DNA from 3 places in the Micromonospora sp. WMMD964 genome. Region 2 is predicted to be linked to each of the others. Evidence: riboswitches for the same ligand, from Rfam matches in the RefSeq annotation. Region 2 holds a riboswitch; each other region holds the start of a gene.
The links. A riboswitch is a leader RNA that binds a small molecule or an ion and turns the genes downstream of it on or off. The one in region 2 is predicted to bind cyclic di-AMP.

Region 1 (5,405 bases), 950 kb from region 2:
TCCGGGGTGCAGTTCTTCTTCATCCTCAGCGGTTTCGTGCTGGTCTGGTCGGCCCGCGTCGGCGACTCCCGGCGCACCTTCTGGCGGCGTCGGGTTGCCAAGATCTACCCGAACCATCTGGTGCTGTGGGGTGCGGCCCTGCTGGTCGCCTGGTGGTTCGCCGACCCGGTCCTGCCGGCGGTGGCGCTGGAGAACCTGCTGCTGTTGCAGGCGTGGGATCCCCGGATGGGCTGGTTCTACAGCGTCAACACGGTGAGCTGGTCGCTCTCCTGCGAGTTCTTCTTCTACCTGTGTCTGCCGCTGGCGCTGCCGCTGCTGCGCCGGGCCCGTCCGAAGCTGCTCTGGGTGCTGATCGTCGCGCTGCCGCTGCTGATCCTCGCGCTCTGGCCGGCCCAGCAGTTGGTGCCGGAGGTGAGCCGGTGGTGGTTCACCCAGATCTTCCCGCCCGTACGGTCGCTGGAGTTCTGGTTGGGCGCGGTCGCGGCCGAGTTGATGCGCCGGGGTCTCTGGCGCGGCCCGGGGCTGACCGTCGCCAGCCTGGTCTTCGTGGCCACCTGGGTGGCGGCCGCCCAGTGGATTCGCGCGGAGTTGTGGACCACGCTGCTCGCTGTCGCGTACCTGTTGGTGATCACCGCCGCCGCGGACGCCGACGTGCGGGACAAGCGGTCGCCGTGGCGGTCCCGGCCGCTGGTCTGGCTCGGGGAGGTCTCCTTCGCCTTCTACCTGGTGCACGTCCTGGTGATGACGAGCGTGCTGCGGTTGAGCGGCGACTGGGGGACCGGGTTCACGGGCTGGCGCGGTCCGGTCGTGGTGCTCGGCTTCCTGGTGGTGAACCTGGTTCTCGCCGGGCTGCTGCACCGCTTCGTCGAGACGCCGATGATGCGTCGACTCGCACCGCGCCGCCCGGCCCGTCCGACGACCGTCCCCCGACAACGCGCGGGCGGCCCCGACGCCGCCGCAGACGGCGAGCAGACCAACGACCGATCACCGTACGTCGACTCGCGCTGACACCGTCCACCCTGCTCAGCGGGGGTTCGGCGCGGCGCTGGACGACACGCCCGTGGTCGGTGCGCCGAGGCCGGTACGACGGTAGCGTGGGCTCGTGCTTCCGGTCGCGCTCACCTGTCCGCTGTGGTGGGTGGCGCGCTGGGCGACGCGGGTGCTGACCAGCCTCGCCGTCGTCGCGGCTCTGGCGCTCGGCGCGGGCCCGGCCTCGGCCGCCGTGCCACAGTCGTTCGCCCCCGGCACGCTCCCGGCGACCTGCTCGTCCACCTCCACGCCGGAGGGCGTGCACGAGGCGCGGGCGGTGACCGAGCAGCCCGTCGAGGACACCTCCTCGGCGTGGTCGGTCGACCCGCAACCAGCGCCGCCCGCTGAGCAGGTCGCTGTCACGACCGGCCCGCTGCCGGTGGGCGTGGCCGGGTCCGACCGGCTGCCCCTCGGCCACGCCCCGAGCAGCCGGGCACCCCGAGCCCCGCCCGGGCGCTGAGTCACCGGGACGAGCGTCCCGCCGCCGCGCCTGTCGATCCACCAGCTCCGCGCCCCACCGGCCCGTGCTCCGCCGTGGCCCGGTGGCCGGTGCGGCTCCCCATCGCATCGCTCTCTGCCCGAGGTGCCGACCATGGAGACCGCTGTCTTCTACCAGTTCGTGACCGAGGTGCCGCAGGCCGCCGCCATCTGGTCGACGCTGTTCCTGCTGGCCCTCGGCGTACTCGCCCTGCTGGTGGCCCGCCCCGACCGGGACCGGCCCGCGGACGATCCGCCCTCGACCGCCCCCACCGCTCGGGAGGTGGCCGCCGCCGAGGCCGCCGACCGGCTTCGGTACGCCGAGGAGGTGGCGGTCGCCGCGGCCGGCGCGGCCAGGACCGCGCAGCGGCGACGTGCCGCCTGGCTGACCGCTCAGGAGGAGATGGAGCGGGCCTGGGCCGCCTACGACGAGGCGGATACCGCCGCCCGTCGCTTCGCGGGTGCCGGGGTGTTGCCCACCCCGCACACCCCCCGTACCCCGGCCGAGTACGCCGCCCGGGAGCGCTACCTGCACCGCGCGGCGATGGCGGCGTACTGGCGGGGCGACCTGACCATGGCGCAGCTCGGCGACGTGTTCGCGCATCGGCGCGGCTGGGATCCCCGGCGGCACCCGGTCGAGCAGGAGGTGCTGCTCAGCCGGACGATCCGGGACGCGAGGCGGGCGGACTACCAGGCCGCTTCGGCCCGGGAACGGGCCGCCTGGCGGGACGCCGAACTGGCTGCCGACTCGGCACGGGTCCTCGCCACGGAGGCCGGGGCGGCGGCGGTCCGGCTGCGCCCCGACCCGCTACCCGCGCGGCGGGCGGTGACCGGCGCGTTCCGACCCGCGGTCGTGGCACGCTGGCGGCCGGCCCGGGCGAGTTGAGCCCGATCCGTGACGTGAGCCGGCTCACGCCGACCGGGAATCGGGCGTCCGGCGCGATCGGCGCGATTCTTCCGGCGAATCCGGTCGCATAGTTGGCGGCCTGTCCGGTTGTCGCCCCCAGGCGTCACCGCAACCGCTTGTCCCATCGAGTCACGTCATCGGCAATACGCGCAGAAATTGCCACGCCATTTCGGGTTTACGCAGGTGAAGCTGGCTTGGCAGGGGTGCGGACGGGCCAGTACTGTCGTCCCGTCCGGTGCGGTAACCGATCGCAGAAGGCGACGCCGCGCCGACCCGCTCAATCGTGATCAACGAACCGGGGACCCATCAGTAAGTCCGGGGTGAATCCGCGAGCAATGGCCCGCGGTAGGGCGATCTTCCCGCCCGAATCCGTCAGCTAACCCGGTAGGCGGTGTCGGAAGGAGTTCCATCCTCGTGCAGCACCTTTCCACCCCTCGGTTGTTCCCTCGCCTCCACGGCGCAGCGGTGCCCCCGCTCATCCGTCCAGTGACGGTGAGCTGACCCCCGGGTCATCGCCCAACCGCCCGGCCGCGCCGGGCGTTCCCCTGAGCGGTTCACCATCCGCGGACCACGGTCCGCGCGTCGACGCCTGCCCGGACACCGGTCCGGGCGCCGGTGTGCCGCTCTCCCCCCGATCCGTGGAGGACCCCGTGAAGCACACCCTGCAGCGTCAGCTCCGCCGTTTCGCCACCGAGCGCCCGTACCAGATCGTCGCCGCCTCCGCCGCGGCCCTGGCCATCGCCACCACCACCGGCGCCCTGCTCACCACCGCCGACGACGCCCCCGCCGGCCAGCGCACCGCGACCACCGTCGCCGAGATGCGCAGCGATGTCGCCGCCTCCCGTGGTGAGGTGCGCGCGGAGTCCCCGTCGGCCGGCGCCGCGCCGACCACCGCCGCCCCGGCCACCAGCGCCGCGTCGCCGGCGGCCAAGGCCAAGAGCAACCCCGACCTCACCCGTAAGCCGACACCGCCGAAGCCGCCCGCGACCAAGGTGCTGGACTACGACTACGAGGCGCAGAACACGTACTACAACTGCGGTCCGGCGGCCACCCGTAACGCCCTCAGCGCCGCCGGGATCGACCGCACCCAGGAGGAGCTCGGCGCGGAGTTGGGCACCACCGAGATGGGCACCAACTCGGCTGAGGACACCACCCGGGTGCTCAACGCCGAGGTGAAGGGTTCCCCGTACCGGACCCGGATGTTCGCCGGGGCCCCCAGCCCGGCCCAGATGGACCGGCTCCAGGCCGACGTCGTCAAGGCCATCACCGACGGCCGCGGCGTGGTCGCGAACGTCGTCGGCGACGCCGTCGACACCGACGGTGGCTGGCACTCCTACGGCGGCGGGCACTACATCGCCGTCGTGGGTTACAAGGACAACGGCCGTACCGTGCGGATCGCCGACTCGGCCAACGCCGCCGACCCGTCGTACTGGATCACCACGATCGACCTGGCCAACTGGATCGCCAGCCGGGGCTACTCCGCCTGACCCGGGCACGCTGACCGCCGCGGGCGTCGTCCCCCACAAGGGGCCGACGCCCGCGGCGTTCTCGTCGGTGCCGTCGGTGTCCGGCGGAGGCGACGACTCTCGTACCCGGCCGAGAACCGTGGGAGACTGCGGCCGTGGTGGATGAATGGGGTGGTCAAGCCGGTCGTGGGCGGGTCCTGCTGCTCCTGCACGGGATGGGCACGACCGGGGACGTCTGGTTGCCGTGGGCGCCGTTGCTGGAGCAGCGCTGGGCGGGACGGTGGCTGGCACCGGATCTCGCCGGTCACGGTTGGGCGGAGCCGCTGCCGTCGTACACCTTCGCGGGGTTCGCCGACCGGGTGGCGCGCGGCCTGGCGCCCGGCGACCGGCTCGTCGTGCTCGGGCACTCGCTGGGCGGGGTGGTCGGCCTCGCGCTGGCCGCCCGCGCCGCCGGGGCACCGGTGGACGCGGTGGTGGGCCTGGGCATCAAGGCCGTCTGGTCACCCGACGAGCTGACCCGCGCGGCCGACCTCGCCGCGCGGCCGGTGAGCTGGTTCGCCACCCGGGCCGAGGCGGCGCGCCGCTACCTGCGGGTCTCCGGCCTGGCCGGTCTGGTCCTGCCGGACGATCCGGTGGTGGACGCCGGGCTGCGTCAGGTCGACGGCCGGTGGCGCCTCGCCATGGACCCGACCGCGTTCGCCGTGGGAGAGCCCGACCTGACCGCGCTGCTGGCGGCGACCGACGTGCCGGTCGTGCTGGCGCGCGGCGAGCACGACCCGATGGTCACCGACGAACAGCTCAAGGAGTACGGGGTGCCGGTCGCCACGCTGCCCGGTCTCGGCCACAACGCGCACGTGCAGGACCCGGCGGCCGTGCTGGCGCTGCTGGACCCGTACCGCTGAGCAGCTACACCGGTGTGGGCGCGGCCAGTTCCGGCGTCGGTGCCAGCTCCCGGCGGGCGGCGGTCAGGAACGCCTCGGCGTACGACTCGGCGGGGAAGTCGCCCAGGTAGCGGCGGCGGGTGGCCCAGCGGGCCTCGGCCAGCGGGTCGGTGTCCAGCAGGTCGGTCAGCACACCGTCCAGGTTGGACATGTCTCCGCGCAGCACGTAACCCGAACCGGCCAGCGGGAAGCGTTCCACGAACCGGTCGCCCGCGCCGCCCATGTCGGTCACCGCGTACGGCTTGCCGGAGTAGAGGTAATCGGAGATCACCCCGGACACGTCGGAGACCAGGGCGTCGGAGGAGTTGACGCACTCGGTGAGGCTCAGCTCCCGGGCCGCCGCGCCGAACACGTGCTGCCGACCGGTGCGGGCCCGGTCGGCGGCCAGCAGCTCGGTCAGCCGGCCCAACTGGCGTGCCGACGCCGGGTTCTGCGTCGTGTACGGGTGCGCCCGCAGGATCACCGTCGCGCCGCGTTCCAGCAGCGAACGCAGCAACCGCTCGGCCACCGGCAGCGAGCAGTAGTCGGCGTCGGCGTGGTGCCCGGTCCAGGTGGGGGTGTAGAGCACGGTGGGGTGGGCCAGGC
Region 2 (5,405 bases):
CGATGTGCAGATCACCGTCGACTGTGCCGACCCCGCCGCGTTGGCGGCCTTCTGGGCCGAGGCCCTGGGCTACCGGGTGCAGGGTCCGCCCGGGGACTTCGAGTCCTGGGAGGACGCGCTCGACGCGCTGGGCGTGCCGCCGGAGCACCGCAACGACGCGTCGGCGGTGGTCGACCCCGAGGGCTCGCGGCCACGGCTGTTCTTCCAGCGGGTCCCCGAGCCCAAGCGGGTCAAGAATCGCGTACACCTCGATGTGCGGGCCGCACCCGGGCTGGCGGGTGACGAGCGGATGGCGGCGCTGGAGAAGGAGGCCGAGCGGCTCGCCGCGCACGGTGCCACCCGGCTCAGCCGCCACGAGCCCGCTCCCCCACTGGGTGCCGGTCATCTCATCATGGCCGACCCGGAGGGCAACGAGTTCTGCCTCGACTGACCGGGCGTACGCCCAGGTCACCACGGCGATCGTCGAGCGCCGTGCGAACATGTGTACGTGTCGCCCGGCGCCAGCATCCTGCACGCCGACCTGGACGCCTTCTACGCGTCGGTCGAGCAGCGCGACGACCCACGCCTGCGCGGGCGGCCGGTGATCGTCGGCGGAGGTGTGGTCCTCGCGGCCAGCTACGAGGCGAAGGCGCGGGGTGTCCGCAGCGCGATGGGCGGCCGGCAGGCGCGCCGGCTGTGTCCGGACGCGATCGTGGTGCCGCCGCGGATGTCGGCGTACACGGCGGCGAGCCGCGCGGTCTTCGAGATCTTCCGGCAGACCACTCCGCTGGTCGAGGGGCTCTCCATCGACGAGGCGTTCCTCGACGTGGGTGGCCTGCGGCGGCTGGTCGGCCCACCGGCCGACATCGCCGCGCGGCTGCGTCGGGAGGTTCGGGAACGGGTCGGCCTTCCGATCACGGTGGGTGTGGCCCGCACGAAGTTCCTGGCGAAGGTGGCCAGCGGGGTGGCCAAGCCGGACGGGCTCCTGGTGGTCGCACCCGACGCCGAGACGGCGTTCCTGCATCCGCTGCCGGTCGAGCGGTTGTGGGGCGTCGGCCCGGTCACCTCCGCGAAGCTGCGGGAACACCGGATCCGTACCGTCGGCGAGGTGGCACGGCTCGGCGAGGCGACACTGGTGTCGCTGCTCGGGTCCGGCGCCGGCCGGCACCTGCACGCCCTGGCTCACAACCGTGACCCACGCGCGGTGCACGTCGGCCGCCGACGGGCTTCGATGGGCGCCCAGCACGCGCTGAGCCGTACCCCGCACGCCCCGACGGAACTGGACGCCATCCTCGCCGGGCTGGTCGACCGGGTCACCCGCCGGATGCGGGCCGCCGGGCGGTCCGGTCGCACCGTGGTGCTGCGGTTGCGTTTCGGCGACTACAGCCGGGCGACCCGCTCGCACACCATCGGCAAGGCGACAGCGGACACGACCCCGCTGCTCGCCGCCGCACGCGCGTTGCTGCACGCGGCCCAGCCCGAGATCGACAGTCGTGGTGTCACGCTGATCGGCGTCTCGGTGGGCAATCTGGACGACAGCCCGGTGCAGCCGGAGCTGCCGTTCCACCGCGACCCGGGTGCGGAGTTGGACGCGGCGGTCGACGCGGTCCGCGACCGGTTCGGCTCGGCGGCGCTCACCCGTGCGGTGTTACTCGGTCGGGAGCCCGGCGTCGAGATGCCACTCCTGCCGGATTGACCGATCTGCGTGCGGCGTCCGTGCGACGAGTTGCGACCGGAGACACATCACAGCAGGTCGGCGGTTTAGCCGACGGCTGACGGGTGACCCTTGAGGGGTACAGCCTGACAAGGGGGGACCCACGATGTCCGACGACACCAGCAACCGACCGAGCCGCAGCGCCGAGCGACCGCACGACGTGACCGACCCGCTGCTCTGGCAACTGGCGATCGACGTGCTGGACGCCCACGAGCCGGACGACGAGGGTCACTGCCACAACCTCCAGTGCGCGGGGCAGGCGTGGCCGTGCGCCGCCCGGCAGGGCGCAGAGCATTCGCTGCGACTGTCGCGCGGGGCGGCGGAACCCGTCGAGATGACGATCGACGGCCTCGACGCCGGCACGGAGGCGACGCCGGCCTCCCGCTGGGGTCGCAACGCCGGACCCGCGGCCTCGCGTCGCGCGCCGCGGGCGTCCGCCTCGGCGGCGTGACTCGCGGCAGGTCCGGCCACTCGGGCTGACCAGCACCGCACACACGAACGCTCGGCCGGGTCACCGGCCGAGCGTTCGTGTGCCGACTGTCAGAGGCTGAGCTTCTGACCAGGGAAGATCAGGCCCGGGTCGGCCCCGATCAGCTCCCTGTTGTGCTCGTACAGCGCCTGCCAGCCGCCGGACACCCGGTGGGCGTCGGCGATCTCCGACAGGGTGTCGCCCGGCTCGACCAGGTGCGTCCGGCCGCCCGTCGGCGCGGCGGTGCGCTCGTGGTCACGGGTCGCCGGCTGCTCGCCGCGCGACGGCCGGTCCGGCGACGTGGTCGCCTTTCCGGTGGACTTCGTCGACTTCGCCGTCGACCTGGTCGACTTCGTGGCCGAGCCGCCCGAGGAGCCGCCCTTCTTGCCGCAGGTCGGCCAGGCGCCGATGCCCTGCCCGTCGAGCACCTTCTCGGCGATGGCGATCTGCTCGCCGCGGGTGGCCAGGTCGGCACGGGCGGCGTACTTCTTGCCGCCGTAACCGGCCCAGGTGCTCTGCGAGAACTGCAGGCCACCGAAGTAGCCGTTACCGGTATTGATCTTCCAGTTGCCGCCGGACTCGCACTGGGCGATCGCGTCCCAGTCGACTCCGGCCTGCGCCGGGGCGGCCGGGCCGAAGAGGGCGACAGCACCGGTGACCGCGCCGACGGCCAGGGTGCCGACGGCGAGACGGCGGGTGGTGACCCGTCGATGACGGGGCGTGTGAACGGACGTCATGTGAGCTTCCTCCACGCCGGCGAGGTGAGCTGTCGGGTTCGGGCCGAGGAGCCCGGCCGCAGGTGGCGGCTTCACCCCGAGGTGACGTGCACCGAGGAACGTGGGTCCCCCGCTCCTGCCCGGGTGACTGGGTTCCGACGGCCGGGGGCAGGATTAGGCGTTGCCGACCGTGGTGTCCGCAGTGGCGGACCCGACCGACGTTAGGCACGGTCGGTGACGATCGCCCAACCCCTGTGAAGTTCTTCACCGGGGTACGCGGGGCGCCGTCCGCAGCGGTTGCGGCCGGCCGGACACTGTGCTGAGAGCACAGTGGACCGGTTCCGATCAGGCTTCGCGACGTGGCCAGATCGCGGTGTCGCGTTGAGCGACTCGACGTGTCCGTCGGTGATCGCATCTCGACGTCGTACGCCGAACCGGCCGGCGGGCCCCTGATCGGGTGGCCCGCTGGCCAGACGGTCGACCGTCTACAGGGTGCGCGCCAGCCGGTCGGCGAGCGTGCGGGTGAAGCGGGCCGGGTCGGTCAGCTCACCGCCCTCGGCGAGCACCGCCAGACCGTAGAGCAGCTCCGCGGTCTCGGTCAGCGCTGCCGGGTCGCTCCCCTGCTCGTGGGCCTTGCGCAGCCCGGAGACCAGCGGGTGACCGGGGTTGATCTCCAGGATCCGCTTGGTCGGGGGCACCTCGTGCCCCATCGCGCGGTACATCTTCTCCAGCGTCGGCGTGAGGTCGTGGGCGTCGCCGACGACGCAGGCCGGTGAGGTGGTCAGTCGGGACGACAGCCGCACCTCCCGGACGCTGTCGGTCAGCGTCGTGCCCAGCCAGTCGAGCAGGTTGGCGAACTCCTGCCGCTGCTGCTCACGCTCGGCCTCGGCCTGCTGCTTCTCCTCGTCGGTGTCCAGGTCGATCTCGCCCTTGGCGATGGAGCGCAGGGGCTTGCCGTCATACGCGCCGACCCGCTCGACCCACACCTCGTCGACCTGGTCGGTCAGGAGCAGCACCTCGTGACCCTTGGCCCGGAACGCCTCCAGGTGCGGCGAGTTCTCGATGGCGGCCCGGGACTCGCCGGTGGCGTACCAGATGTCGCTCTGGCCGTCCTTCATCCGCGAGACGTAACCGGCCAGGTCGGTGGGCTCGGTCGCGTCGTGGGTGGAGGCGACGGAGAGGAGTTCCAGCAGGGTGTCGCGGTTGTCGGTGTCGTCGATCAGCCCTTCCTTGACGACCGCGCCGAACTCGGTCCAGAAGGTGCGGTAGCGCTCGGCGTGGTTGGCCTTCAGGTCCTTCACCGTGGCGAGGATCTTCTTGACCAGGCGGCGGCGGACGATCTGGATCTGCCGGTCCTGCTGGAGGATCTCCCGGGAGATGTTCAGCGACAGGTCGTGCGCGTCGACCACGCCCTTGACGAAGCGCAGGTAGGTCGGGACGAGCGCCTCGCAGTCGTCCATGATGAAGACGCGCTTGACGTAGAGCTGGACGCCTCGGCGGCCCTGCGGGGAGAACAGGTCCAGTGGGGCGTGGCTGGGCAGGAACAGCAGCGCCTCGTACTCGAAGGTGCCCTCGCCCTTCATGTGCACGACCTCGAGCGGGTCGGCCCAGTCGTGGCTGACGTGCTTGTAGAACTCGTTGTACTCGGCGGCGTCGACCTCGTCGCGGGGCCGCGCCCAGAGCGCCTTCATCGAGTTGAGGGTCTGCACCTCGCTGGTGGCGGGCTCACCGTCGGCGCCGGGGCGCTCGACCGTCATCCGGATGGGCCAGGCGATGAAGTCGGAGTATCGCTTGACGATGTCGCGGACGGTCCACTCGGCGGTGTAGTCGTGCAGGTTGTCCTCGGTGTCGGCCGGCTTGAGGTGCAGGGTCACGGCGGTGCCCTGCGGCGCCTCGTCGACCGCCTCGATGGTGTACGTGCCCTCGCCGGTGGACTCCCAGCGGGTGCCGCCGGTCTCGCCGGCCTTGCGGGTGACCAGGGTGACCCGGTCGGCGACCATGAACGCGGCGTAGAAGCCGACGCCGAACTGACCGATCAGGTCCTGCGAGGCGCGGGCGTCGGCGGACTCGCGTAGTTGGCGCAGCAGCTCGGCGGTGCCCGACTTGGCGATGGTGCCGATCAGCGCGACGACCTCGTCGCGGGTCATCCCGATGCCGTTGTCCCGCACGGTGAGGGTACGGGCGTCCCTGTCGACCTCGAGCGTCACGTGCAGGTCGTCGGTGTCGGCGACGAGGTCCTTGTCGACGAGCGTGGCGAGTCGCAGCTTGTCCAGGGCGTCGGAGGCGTTGGAGATGAGTTCCCGCAGGAAGACGTCCTTGTTCGAATAGATCGAGTGGACCACCAACTGGAGGAGCTGACGCGCCTCGGCCTGGAACTCCAACGTTTCGGCCTGGTTGCTCACACCGTCTCCCATCTCGGCTCGTGCGGGGTTTCGCGGACAGGATACGAGCCGTCACCGGGCGGGGTGCTGCCGCGTCCGGGTCGCATTCCCGATCGAGCGGGTCGCCCGTGTGACATAGCTGACTT
Region 3 (5,405 bases), 2.2 Mb from region 2:
CCGGATCTGCCGCTGCCGAGCGCCGTCCGCTCCAGCGGGGTCGATCCGGTCGAGTTGGTGGTGCCCGCGACCGGGCTGGAGACCGCGACCGTGAAGGCGGCCGCCGACCTGCTGGCCGAGGTGGAGGGCACGGTCGGCGTGATCACGCCGGTGCCGCGCCGCGACGAGGTCGTCGGCTGGCTCGACGCGCTCGCCGCGCCGAGGTTGCAGGTGGTCACCAGCCTGGAGGCCAAGGGCATGGAGTACGACGGGGTGGTGCTGGTCGCTCCGAGCGAGATCAGGGCGGATCCGGGCGCCGGAGTACGCACCCTGTACGTGGCGCTGTCCCGGGCCACCCAGCGACTCACCACCATCGACCCGACCGGCTGACCTGCCCGGATGAGGCCGATGAGAGCCGCCGCCCTGACACTTGCACACATTGCGATGTGAACATACATTGGACCGGATCCCGGATCGCGGCGGAAGGTGATTCACGTGGGCGCAGGTCATGACCACCACCACGGGTCCGTCGCCAATGCCGCGCACCAGCACCGGGGGCGACTCTGGGCGGCGTTCGGGCTGCTCGCCACCCTGATGGTGGTCGAGGCGGTGACCGCCCTGCACACCGGCTCGCTCGCCCTGCTCTCCGACGCCGGGCACATGTTCACCGACGTGCTCGGCATCGGCATGGCGCTCGCCGCGATCACCGCCACCCGACGGGCCACCGGCGACCCGCAGCGCACCTTCGGGCTCTACCGACTCGAGGTGCTCGCCGCGCTGGCCAACGCCGTCCTGCTCTCCGGCGTCGCGGTCTACGTGGTGATCGAGGCGATCCGCCGCTTCGGCGACCCGCACGAGGTCATCACCGGTCCGATGCTCGTGGTGGCGGTGCTCGGCCTGCTGGCGAACATCGCCGCGTTCGGCCTGCTCCGCGCCGGCGCGCGGGAGAGCATCAACATCCAGGGCGCCTACCTGGAGGTGCTCGGCGACCTGCTCGGCTCGGTCGGCGTGATCGGCGCGGCGGTGCTCATCACCGTCACCGACTGGTGGTGGGCCGATCCGCTGGTCGCCGTCGCCATCGGCGTGTTCATCCTGCCGCGCACCTGGCGGCTGGCCCGCGCGGCCATCCGCATCCTGGTGCAGGCCGCACCGGAACACCTCCAGGTGACCGCCGTGCACGACCGGCTGGCCGCGGTCCCCGGCGTGGTCGAGGTGCACGACCTGCACGTCTGGACGCTCACCTCGGGCATGGACGTCGCCTCCGCCCACCTGACCATGGAGCCCGGCGCGGAGGTCGGCGCGGTGCTCACCGCCGCGCGCACCGCCCTGCACGACGACTTCCGCATCGAGCACGCCACGTTGCAGATCGAGCCGGGCGCGGCATCCGGAGAATGCGGCTCCATCGAGTGGTGAAGGTCGATTCACCGTGATGACGCACGCACCGTCCGTCACATTCGCTGCAGCGGCCCCACCGGTACCGGTAGGCTCTGTCCCGGCCGCCACCAGGCGGCGCCTCCCGGCGCCGGTGGTGGTCGTCGCCTAATCGCCCGCACGGGCGAACCGGGGAACCACGTTCCTGGGGTGCATCCGCGTCAGCGGTAGGGATCTTCCGTCCCGAACCCGTCAGCTAACCCGGTCGGCGGCTGACGGAAGGACTGCGCAGTGGCACCAGCACGACCACCTGCCGCCCGACTGGCGGCCCTGATCGTCGCGATGCTCGCTCTCGGCGTCGCGCTCCCGGCCGGCACCGCCTCGGCCGCTCCCCCGACCGGCCAGCGGGCCGCCGCACCCGACTCCGACGAAGAGGGCGGCACCCCGGCACTCCGCGCCCAACTGGAGGCCGCCAGCAAGGGCTACCTGGACGCGAAACGCGCCCTGGACACCTCCGTGCAGCGGCAGCAGCAGCTCACCACCCAACTGAAGACCATCGAGGTCGAGCTCGACCAGCGCAGCGGCAAGGTCGGCGAGATCGCCGGCGTCGCGTACCGCACCGGGCGACTCAGCGCGATCTCGGCGCTGCTCAACAGCAACACCCCGGAAGGCTTCATGGACCGGGCCGCCTCCCTGGACGCGGTGGCCGCCAACGAGGACCGGGTGCTGCGCGACCTCCTCACCACCAAAGACCAGGCCAACCGCACCCGCGCCGCCCTGGACGGTGAGATCAACGAACAGCGCAAGCAGGTCGCGGTGATGGCCAAGCGCAAGGAGCAGGCCGAGCGGGCCCTGACCGTCGCCACGGCCCCCAAGCCGCAGACCACCGCCGACACCGGCTCCAACCGGGGCACCTCCACCAGCAACGCGAAGGCTGCTCCGCGCAACTCCGACGGCTCCTGGCCGAAGGAGTCGTGCAGCGTCGACGACCCCACGCCGGCCAGCGGCTGCATCACCCCGCGCACCCTGCACGCCCTCAACCAGGCCAAGGCAGCCGGCTTCACCAGGTACGTCTCCTGCCACCGCAGCGGGGGCTCCGGCGAACACCCGAAGGGCCGAGCCTGCGACTTCGCCGCGCAGAAGGGCGGCTTCGGCGGGGACGCCACCGGCGGCGACAAGACGTACGGCAACAACCTGGCCGCGTACTTCATCCGCAACGCCGACCGGCTCGCCGTGCTCTACGTGATCTGGTACCGGCAGATCTGGCTGCCCAGCAGCGGGTGGAAGTCGTACAGCGGGGCGGGCGGCGACCCGTCCAGCGACCACACCAACCACGTACACCTGTCCGTCTACTGACCACCCGTGGCCGGTGCCCACCTGCCCGGGGGCACCGGCCACGGCTACGTCGCGGGGCGTACACCCGATGTCGCCGGTCGTCGGACGACCCGGCCGCGGTCGGCGGGCAACATCGCGGTATGCCTCGGATCCCACCGGCCGCCCGCAAGGGGCTGCTCACCCTGCACCTGGTCACCTCGCTGGGCTGGCTCGGCACCGACCTGGTGCTGCTCACCCTCGGCATCGCCGTGCAACGGGGCGGCGACCCGGCGTTGCTCTACCCGGTCGGCGCGCTGGTCGGCACGGTCCTGTTCGCGCCACTGAGCATCCTGGTCTGGCTGGTCGGCGTCGCCAGCGCGCTGCTCACACCGTGGGGCCTGCTGCGCTACCGGTGGGTGCTGGTCAAGCTCGTGCTCACCACGGTGATGGTCGGGCTGGTGCTGTTCCTGCTCACCCCGAACCTGCGCCACGCCGGGGCGTTGGGCGCCGCCCTGCCCGCGCGGGACCGCGCCGACCTGGTGATCGCACCAGCGGTGTCGACCAGCCTCATGATCATCGCGACGGTGCTCTCCACCTACAAGCCGTGGGGACGGCAGCGGGCCGCCCGACCAGCCACCGTGAGCAACGCCCGCAGGTCGACGTCCACGGCGCCCTGACCAGGCCACAGCGGTGACCACGCCGCGTGGGTGGCCGCGCCCCGACGCCCCTGCGGTGACCTCGCCGTGACCGCGACCCACGCCTGCGGCCTGCACATCCTCGCCGACGCGCCCACCGGGGAGCCCCGCGGTGACCACACCGCGACCGCGACCACGCGCCTGACCGAACCACACCCCCGACCGCCGCCACGCCCTCCGACCGCGGCCACACCCCTGGCCGCGACCGCGCCCCCTGACCGAAACCACACCCCCGACCGCGACCGCGCCCCGACCGCGCCCACGGCACCATGATCGCGCTACAACCATGATGCAGTGGTCTCCTGGGCACCATCAGGCCACTACATCCATGATCGAGCGTGACCTTGACGGCTGCCGGCTCGCCGATCCGCTCCGGGCGGTCGCGCCGGGTGTTTCGTCCTCAAGATCCGCGCAACATCAGGGATAGTGCTGTCTCCTACGCGCCGGAGGCAGCAACATCCGGGATGTTACTCGGATCTTGGCGCGCGGGCGCGGGGCGCGCAGGCGCGGGGCGCGCAGGCGCGGGGCGCGCAGGCGCGGGGCGCGGGGCGCGCGGGCGCGGAGCGCGGGGCGCGCGGAGCGCGGGGCGCGCGGCGCGGGGGGCGCGGAGCGCGGGGCGCGGGGCGCGCAGGCGCGGAGTCAGGTGATGGGTGGGGGGTTGCTGGCGCGTTCCAGGGCCGGGCCCAAGCGGGTGGCCAGGGCGAGGTGGGCGGCACGGGCCTGGCGGAACGCGTACCGGAACAGCGGTGTCGGCGCGGTCAGGGTGATCTCGACGTCGACGCGGACCAGGCCGTCCGGCTCGGGGCGTAGCCGGGTGTGGTTGTGGACGGTGGTGGCCGGCCACTGACGGGCCACCATGACGATCTCGTCTTCCTCGTTGCTCAGTACGTCCGCGTGGTAGGTGGTTGTGAAGCGCAGCGGGCCGGCCGCCAGCCGGTCGTTGATCGTGTAGCTGGCCTGCGCGCCGGGGCGGGGCGGCAGTCGGCGGACCCGGACGATCAATGGGTGCAGCTCACCCTGCCGGGTCAGGTCACTGAGCAGCGCGGCCGCGTGGGCAACCGAGCATCGGGCCTGAACGGTGTAGCTGAAGGTATCGCTGCTGAGCACACCGTCTCCCGCCGTCGACTGTCGCACGATCGTCCCCTACCGATGTCTGGCTGGCAACGCCCCGCTGGGCGGGCGTCGGAGGATGGGATGCAAGCTACTATTTGTCGTATTAGTGATGAATAACCCAACCGTGCTGAGGGTGGACACCATGAACGGCGACGATCCGGTGAGCGGGCACGTGATGGTCTTCGCGCCAACGCCACAGCTGACGGTGACCGTGGACCAGCCCAACGACCACCCGGAGTTGCACCTGCACCCCGGGGGGCAGGGCGTCTGGCAGGCCCGGATGGTGATGTCGCTCGGCGTCGACGTGGTGCTCTGCGCCGCCCTGGGCGGCGAGATCGGGCAGGTGCTGGAGCCGCTGCTGGTCAGCGAGGGCGTCGACCTCAAGATGGTGGTCCGTGACTCCGGCAGCGGCGGGTACGTGCACGACCGCCGGGGCGGGTCCCGGGAGGAGATCGCCGACGTGCCGGGGCAGCCGTTGAGCCGACACGAACTCGACGAGCTGTACAACCTGGCCCTCGGGGAGGGCTTGGCGGCGGCCGTGAGCATCCTCAGCGGGCCGAACGAGCCGTGGCTCGTCCCCGCCGACCTGTACCGGCGGTTCGCGGCGGACCTCGGCGCCAACGGCGGCCGGGTGGTGGTCGACCTCTCCGGCGATCATCTCTCCGCGGTGCTGGAGAGCGGGGTGTTCTTCCTCAAGGTGAGCCACGAGGAGCTGATCCGCGACGGCCGCGCCCGCACCGACGACAGCGTGGAGTTGACCCGGGCCATGTACGAGCTGCACGCGGCCGGTGCCGAGACGGTGGTGGTGAGCCGGGCCGACCAGCCGGCGCTCGCGCTCATCGACGGGGAGTTGTTCGAGGTCGAGATGCCCCGGCTGGAGGCGGCCGATCCGCGCGGCGCGGGCGACTCGATGACCGCCGGGGTCGCCGCCGT

Region 1: linked by a shared signal. The riboswitch ahead of O7616_RS14940 (C39 family peptidase) and the one ahead of O7616_RS19065 (transglycosylase family protein) in region 2 are both predicted to bind cyclic di-AMP.
Region 3: linked by a shared signal. The riboswitch ahead of O7616_RS28745 (hypothetical protein) and the one ahead of O7616_RS19065 (transglycosylase family protein) in region 2 are both predicted to bind cyclic di-AMP.

The regions. Positions count from the first base shown of each region.
Region 1 is NZ_CP120860.1:3,215,162-3,220,566, forward strand. It holds gene O7616_RS14925 (acyltransferase) at 1-1,008, shown strand, start outside; gene O7616_RS14930 (hypothetical protein) at 1,103-1,489, shown strand; gene O7616_RS14935 (hypothetical protein) at 1,622-2,392, shown strand; cyclic di-AMP (ydaO/yuaA leader) riboswitch at 2,678-2,819, shown strand; gene O7616_RS14940 (C39 family peptidase) at 3,064-3,900, shown strand; gene O7616_RS14945 (alpha/beta hydrolase) at 4,035-4,781, shown strand; gene O7616_RS14950 (CDP-glycerol glycerophosphotransferase family protein) at 4,786-5,405, opposite strand, start outside.
Region 2 is NZ_CP120860.1:4,165,577-4,170,981, reverse strand. It holds gene O7616_RS19080 (VOC family protein) at 1-430, shown strand, start outside; gene dinB (DNA polymerase IV) at 488-1,675, shown strand; gene O7616_RS19070 (hypothetical protein) at 1,800-2,144, shown strand; gene O7616_RS19065 (transglycosylase family protein) at 2,234-2,899, opposite strand; cyclic di-AMP (ydaO/yuaA leader) riboswitch at 2,899-3,069, opposite strand; gene htpG (molecular chaperone HtpG) at 3,364-5,292, opposite strand.
Region 3 is NZ_CP120860.1:6,323,219-6,328,623, forward strand. It holds gene O7616_RS28735 (AAA family ATPase) at 1-369, shown strand, start outside; gene O7616_RS28740 (cation diffusion facilitator family transporter) at 475-1,392, shown strand; cyclic di-AMP (ydaO/yuaA leader) riboswitch at 1,506-1,637, shown strand; gene O7616_RS28745 (hypothetical protein) at 1,693-2,706, shown strand; gene O7616_RS28750 (hypothetical protein) at 2,826-3,341, shown strand; gene O7616_RS28755 (SRPBCC family protein) at 3,999-4,466, opposite strand; gene O7616_RS28760 (PfkB family carbohydrate kinase) at 4,615-5,405, shown strand, end outside.